Linked DNA regions of Desulfosporosinus acidiphilus SJ4. The protein of the gene in region 1 interacts with the protein of each later gene in a pairwise test. Links are inferred from orthologs where the notes say so. Each region holds a gene or a part of one and is shown in the gene's direction. Other genes may lie near its edges. The genes, in order: rlmB and tsaE.

Region 1 (3,225 bases):
CAAAAATGTTGACGTGGTTACATATCGCCATGCAACGGCCTTCGAAAGTTTAGTTGGATACTGGCAGCTAACGGGACAAGTTCAGCGTATGCAATGGGCCTTTAGCCGAGTGGATGAAATTATGGGCGAAGGCCCAACAGAAGAGTCTTCAATGGAAAACCTTCTGGAGGAGTGAACCCGTACAGCTAAAGCTGAACATCGGGGCTTCGGTGACGAAAGTGTCCTGTGGACAGTTTCGCAGAAAGCGCCTAGCCAATAACAAATGCTATCGCGCTGATGGATAGACTCTACCCCCACCGAAGCAGAGAACGGGAACCACTCCCGCTTAAGAAGCGGGAGTCTCATGATTGGATGAATAGAGAAGAAAGAGGCTGTCGAAATGAGAGTAGATCTAATTCAATATACGCCAGATCCTGAAAAGGTGGTGGCTGCTGCTGCTCGTTTGTGCTATTCTGCAGATCCTGTGCCGGAACTTCTAGAACGATTAGATGATGAGAAAGTGGCCAACTTTGTTCGTAAGCTGCGTGATATGGGGCATCTTTCGCCCTTTGAACATGTGAGTTTTCAGTTTTCTATAGATGGAGTGTCCCGGGCCTTGTCTCATCAATTAGTGCGGCATAGAATTGCCAGTTACTCTCAACGCTCGCAACGCTATGTAAAAGAAAATGGCTTCGATTATGTCATACCGCCCAGCGTTCAACGAAAACCTGAGGCTATGGAGCGTTTTGAGAAGGCTATGGCCTACCTTCAAGAAGAATACCAGGCCTTGCAGTCTATGGTGCCTGCAGAGGATGCTCGCTTCGTTCTGCCTAATGCCTGCACTACCTCCCTGATGGCTACCTTTAACGCACGTTCTCTATTAAACTTTTTTGAGCACCGTACTTGTTTGAGGGCTCAATGGGAGATTCGCGGTTTAGCTGAGAGGATGCTGGACTTAGTACGTGAGGTGGCTCCCAATCTATTCAGTGAAGCAGGACCAACCTGTGTGACATTGGGAGTATGTCATCAAGGCGCCTATAGCTGCGGAAGATTACAAACCCTCAAAGGAAAGAAGACGTGAATAATATGAACGATGAAATCGTTTATGGCAAAAATCCGGTCATTGAGCTGCTGAAGAGCGGAAAACCTGTAAATAAAGTTCTTTTGCTCTCGGAAAATAAAAATCTAAGAAATCAAGAAATCATCTCTCATTTGGAAGAACGGAATATTCCCTATCAGTTTGTGACACGAGAGGTTCTCGACCGGCAAGCGCAGCGGGAGCGCCACCAGGGTATTTTGGCTTATGTTGCCGCCACAGAGTACGCTGAAGTAGAGGATATACTTGCTTTAGCGGAACAACGACGGGAAGATCCATTTATCTTAATGTTGGATGAAATTGAAGACCCACACAATTTAGGGGCATTGCTAAGAACGGTTGATGCCGTCGGGGCCCATGGGGTGATCATCCCAAAACGCCGCAGCGTTTCGTTAACCGGAACGGTTGCTAAGACTTCGGCCGGCGCGGTTGAACATGTTCTGGTGGCTCGTGTAAGCAACTTGGTCCAAACGATTAAGGAATTGAAGAAGAAGGGATGTTGGGTGTCTGGTGCGGAAGCCGGGGGGCAGGATGTTTTTTCGGCGGATCTCACAGGCCCGCGTGTTATTGTCATTGGCAGTGAAGGCAGGGGGATCAGCCGCTTGCTGAGGGAGAATTGTGATGAGCTTGTCAGTTTGCCTATGAATGGTAAGGTTACGTCCCTAAACGCCAGCGTTGCAGGCTCTCTCGTGCTTTATGAGGTTCTCAGGCAACGAAGATATTCTAAGTGAACTCGTTCGGCTAAAGCTGAATGACAGCAACTTATTTGAAGAATGTAAAAATTAGACTTGAAAGATTGGACATCACTGGTTATGATACTTCTAATGGATAAAGTCACTGTCTTATAATATTTGACTCCGAACATCCAATATCGTGTCTCAAATCCGGCCCATGCGACAGAACAACAAAAACTTCGCCTTGACGCTCTTCTTCAGGGTCGGGTATAATGAGAATGTTCCCGTGGACAAGGGCTAGGCGAGATTGCGTCTTCTTCATGACGACATTGTAGGGGGGATCAACTTGACTTTTCAAGCCCAACCAGAACTACCAGAGTGCGAAATCATCGACATTATCGTAGATGAAGAGATGGTTGAGCTTGCCAAGGAAGGCGACGCTGCTGCACTAGAGTATCTGATCAACAAATATAAGAACTTCGTTAGGGCAAAGGCTCGTTCCTATTTTCTCATAGGAGCGGATCGCGAAGATATTATTCAAGAAGGAATGATTGGACTCTATAAGGCCATAAGAGACTTTCGCGGCGATAAACTCTCATCGTTCAGGGCATTTGCGGAGTTATGTATAACCCGCCAGATTATCACTGCCATTAAGACAGCTACAAGGCAGAAACACATTCCACTAAACTCCTATGTCTCTCTCAATAAGCCGATATATGACGAAGATTCCGACCGGACGCTTCTTGATGTTATCTCAGGGACTCGTATTACGGATCCGGAAGAACTGATTATCAGCCGTGAGGAATTTGACGACATTGAAGAGAAGATGGGTGAGATCCTCAGTTCCTTAGAATGGAAGGTGCTGATGTCTTATTTAGAAGGGAAATCTTACCAGGAAATTGCTGTTGATTTAAAAAGACATGTGAAATCAATCGATAACGCGTTACAGAGAGTGAAGAGGAAACTTGAACGCTATCTCGAACGCCGGGATGGATAATTTTACATAGATTCCTGGTGAAATAAATACTTGCATTTCTCGACAAAAGATGTTAACTTATAAAAGTGTCAATCAGAGGAAACTCTGATAACCAAAATGCCAACGTAGCTCAATTGGTAGAGCAGCTGATTTGTAATCAGCAGGTTGCGGGTTCGAGTCCCATCGTTGGCTCCATTTATTTTGAAGCTTAAAGGCAGCACTGCTGTCTTTTTTATTTCGTCGCTAGCCGAGTTTTCTTTAGACACACTCGTCGTTTTCTTGACAGAGAAATCAACTTGTGATAAAGTACTTGAGTAATGGAATAAATGCAGGGATTTACTGTTTGTCTGGGAGGTGTTCGTGAATGCGTGTTGGCATTATTTTAGCGTGTACGGATTGCAAGCACCGTAACTATGCTACGATGAAAAATAAGAAAAATAATCCTGATCGTTTGGAAGTCCAAAAGTATTGTAAGTTCTGCAAAAGCCATACTCTCCATA
Region 2 (3,323 bases), 320 kb from region 1 along the record:
ACTGTCGCTTCAATTATTCCCTTCTATATGATTTTAGTGGGGATCAAGCGACTTGGCTCTGATTATGCAGCCATTTTGAGCACGTTTGAATTGCCTATGACGTTTGTTTTAGCTGCAATTTTTTTAAGAGAATTTCCTACTCCGGTTCAATGGATTGGCGGGGGATTTGTTTTGATTGGGATATTATTATTAAATTGGAGGAGCAAAAAGGATGAGGAAACTTCTAATAAAGAACGGTCGAATTTATACGATGGCAGGGCCTGATTTCTCAGGTGATATTTTAATTGAGGGCTCAAAAATCGCAGCGCTGGGAGAAGTGCTGGATGTTCCTGAGGATGCGGAGGTTATTGATGCTTCCGGTTGTCTCGTTTTGCCCGGCATGATTGATGCTCATTGCCATGTAGGCATTGGAGAGGAGATCTATCGCTGGGAAGGTGAGGACTTTAATGAAATGACAGACCCAGTGACTCCGGATATGCGGGCTATCGATGGAATTAATCCTGAAGATGAGGGATTTCGCGATGCTCGATTAGGCGGGGTCACAGCTGTATTTACCGGCCCCGGCAGCGGGAATGTTATCGGCGGAACGGGAGTTGTCATGAAGACAGCAGGAAAAATTGTAGATAAAATGGTTGTCCGTGATCCCGCCGGGTTAAAAATTGCCTTTGGCGAGAATCCTAAAATGGTTTACGGCGAGCAGAAGAAAATGCCCATGACCCGTATGGGAACAGCAGCACTCCTGCGTCAAGCCTTAGTGGATGCCCAGGTGTATAGGGATAAACTAGAGGATGGGAAAAAGGATCCGGATAAATTGCCTGAGAGAGATTTGGGTTTAGAAACTCTCCTCAAGGTCATCCGGAAAGAAATCCCCTTGCGTGCCCATGCCCATCGGGCAGATGATATTATGACCGCCATTCGTATTGCCCGTGAGTTCGATGTTGATTTAGTCATTGAACATTGCACTGAAGGTCACAAAATTGCCGAAGAACTTGCCGAATTGGGGTACCCGGCTGTAGTCGGACCACTTTTGACGAATCGCTCAAAAGTTGAGTTGAAGGATAAATCCTTTAAAACGCCGGGGGTTCTGGCCAAAGCCGGAGTAAAAGTCGCAATTATGACGGATCACTCGGTAACCCCCATCGAACAGCTTCCCCTCTGCGCAGCCTTTGCCCATAAGGCCGGGATGGACAAAGAGGATGCTCTTCGAGCTATTACTATAAATGCAGCGGAAATTCTCGGTGTCTCAGACCGCATCGGTTCTTTGGAAGTTGGGAAGGACGCCGATTTAGTTGTTTGGAGTGAGCATCCCTTTCAATTGGCAGCTCGTCCTCTCTATGTCATTATTGATGGGAAACTTGTCTGCCCGGAAGCGAAGAGAGCTGAAGCCAATGATGGATTGTAAAGTAACGAGTGAGACTGTTGAACAAACTCGAAATTGGGGAAAATGCTTAGGAGAGCGCTTGCTGCCTGGTGATGTCCTTGCCTTAATTGGAGATTTGGGAGCAGGAAAAACGGCCTTGGCCCAAGGAATTGGTGAAGGGTTAGGAGTCACTGGACCCATGACCAGTCCTACGTTCACCTTAATTCATGAATACGAAGGGCAGTGTCAAGGAAAAAAGATTCGGTTAGTGCATATGGATCTCTACCGTCTTCAGCACCCACAAGAAGCGGAAGTTATCGGTGTTGAGGAGTCATTCACAGAGGATGCCATTTGTCTGATTGAATGGCCGGAAATTGCTGAGGATTATTTGCCCGAAAATCGTCTGGACATTAAGATCTTGGGGAGCGGCGAGCAACCCAGGGAGATTATCTTTCACAGTGCTGAAAATGATTGGGAACAGCGGATTATGGATTTGATTTACTCTAGGGAGAAGCTCGGAGGGTCCCAATGAAATATTTGACCATTGATACAACCACGAAAGTAAGTTCTATTGCCTTAGCCGAAGATGGGAAGCTTATTGCCGAGGGTTTTCTGCACACCACGAAGACCCATTCGGAGAGAATAATACCCATGCTGGATCAACTCTTTACAGCTGCTGACTGGAAACTTTCTGAATTGGAACTCATAGGGGTTGTAAGAGGTCCGGGTTCATTTACCGGTATTAGAATTGGTATCGCCACGGCTCAAGGTTTAGCACAAGTCTTGAATTTACCGCTGATAGGGATACTGTCCCTTGATGCTCTCGCCTGGGCCGGCTGGGGCAGAGAGGAAGACATTGTGCCTATTTTGGATGCCCGAAAGAATGAGTGGTATACGGCTCGGTATTGCTGGACCAAGGAGAAGGAAGAGGCGGAGTGTTTAACCTCTCCCCAAGCCCTGACAACCGGAGAATGGTTGGAGCAATTAAAAGATCTAAATCGACCGATTTGTTTTGTGGGAGATGCTGCCGGAAAGGCAAAACAACAAATAGAGGCCGTATTGGGCGAAAGAGCAAGGGTCATGCCGGATTATATAAGCTTGCCGAGAGGTGCCTATGCCGCTCGGGAAGTGTGGAGACGCTGGCAAGAAGTTGGAGCAGGCGAAAAAGTAGAGCCCTACTATATTCGCTTTTCGGAGGCAGAAGTCAACTGGGCCAAAAAAGAGCGGGCACGCAAAGGAGAGACGCATGAATAAAGGATTAGTGCGTCCGATGCTCTTGGAGGATCTGGAAGCCATTATGGAAATTGAACATGCCTCCTTTACAACGCCTTGGTCCTTGCAGGCTTTTGCAGCGGAACTTAAAGACAACGAATATGCCCAGTATCGTTGTTTGGAGTTGAATGGGCGAGTGATAGGGTATATGGGTCTATGGTTTATTCTTGATGAGGGACATATTACCAACATTGCTATTTCCCCTGACTATCGCGGCCAGCGATGGGGAGAATTTTTAATGCGCTCTATTATGAAAGAGATGGCGGAGCTAGGCATGGAACGGATGACGCTGGAAGTACGCGTCTCTAATTACCCGGCCCAAGAATTATATAAGCGGATGGGTTTCGCCGCAGCAGGGGTCCGCAAAGGATATTATGCCGATACCGGCGAAGATGCCCTGATCATGTGGGCGGAATTGGGAAGGGAGGAAGACATATGACGGTGAGCCAGAAGAAGCAGGTTACTATTTTAGGCATTGAAACGAGCTGTGATGAAACCTCTGCCGCTGTTTTAGTTGATGGAGTCGATCTGCGCAGCCATATTATTTCTTCCCAAATTAAGACACATCAGAAGTATGGAGGTGTGGTGCCGGAAATCGCCTCCCGGGAACATAGCCTTCACATCCAACCGGTTGTAGAGCAGACTTTAGCTGAGGCCGGCGTTGGTTTTACAGATCTTACGGCAATTGCCG

What was found.
Region 2: the proteins of rlmB (region 1) and tsaE interact in binary tests that used the Escherichia coli proteins (3 or more experiments, as listed by UniProt). The link is inferred for Desulfosporosinus acidiphilus SJ4 from one-to-one orthologs.

Annotation. Positions count from the first base shown.
Region 1 is NC_018068.1:481,279-484,503, forward strand. What follows is about bases 35-2,935. They hold rlmB (23S rRNA (guanosine(2251)-2'-O)-methyltransferase RlmB), read left to right. Parts: upstream 35-1,065; coding sequence 1,066-1,806; downstream 1,807-2,935. Other genes in these bases: DESACI_RS02295 (Mini-ribonuclease 3), read left to right, coding at 35-175; thyX (FAD-dependent thymidylate synthase), read left to right, coding at 380-1,060; DESACI_RS24680 (hypothetical protein), read right to left, coding at 1,910-2,071; sigH (RNA polymerase sporulation sigma factor SigH), read left to right, coding at 2,096-2,746. Outside these bases: more of DESACI_RS02295, read left to right, coding at 1-34; rpmG (50S ribosomal protein L33), read left to right, coding at 3,090-3,225. UniProt on the Escherichia coli protein: Specifically methylates the ribose of guanosine 2251 in 23S rRNA.
Region 2 is NC_018068.1:805,160-808,482, forward strand. The notes cover bases 143-3,141. They hold tsaE (tRNA (adenosine(37)-N6)-threonylcarbamoyltransferase complex ATPase subunit type 1 TsaE), read left to right. Parts: upstream 143-1,391; coding sequence 1,392-1,892; downstream 1,893-3,141. Other genes in these bases: DESACI_RS03750 (DMT family transporter), read left to right, coding at 143-264; DESACI_RS03755 (amidohydrolase), read left to right, coding at 212-1,402; tsaB (tRNA (adenosine(37)-N6)-threonylcarbamoyltransferase complex dimerization subunit type 1 TsaB), read left to right, coding at 1,889-2,614; rimI (ribosomal protein S18-alanine N-acetyltransferase), read left to right, coding at 2,607-3,071; tsaD (tRNA (adenosine(37)-N6)-threonylcarbamoyltransferase complex transferase subunit TsaD), read left to right, coding at 3,068-3,141. Also shown: more of DESACI_RS03750, read left to right, coding at 1-142; more of tsaD, read left to right, coding at 3,142-3,323. UniProt on the Escherichia coli protein: Required for the formation of a threonylcarbamoyl group on adenosine at position 37 (t(6)A37) in tRNAs that read codons beginning with adenine.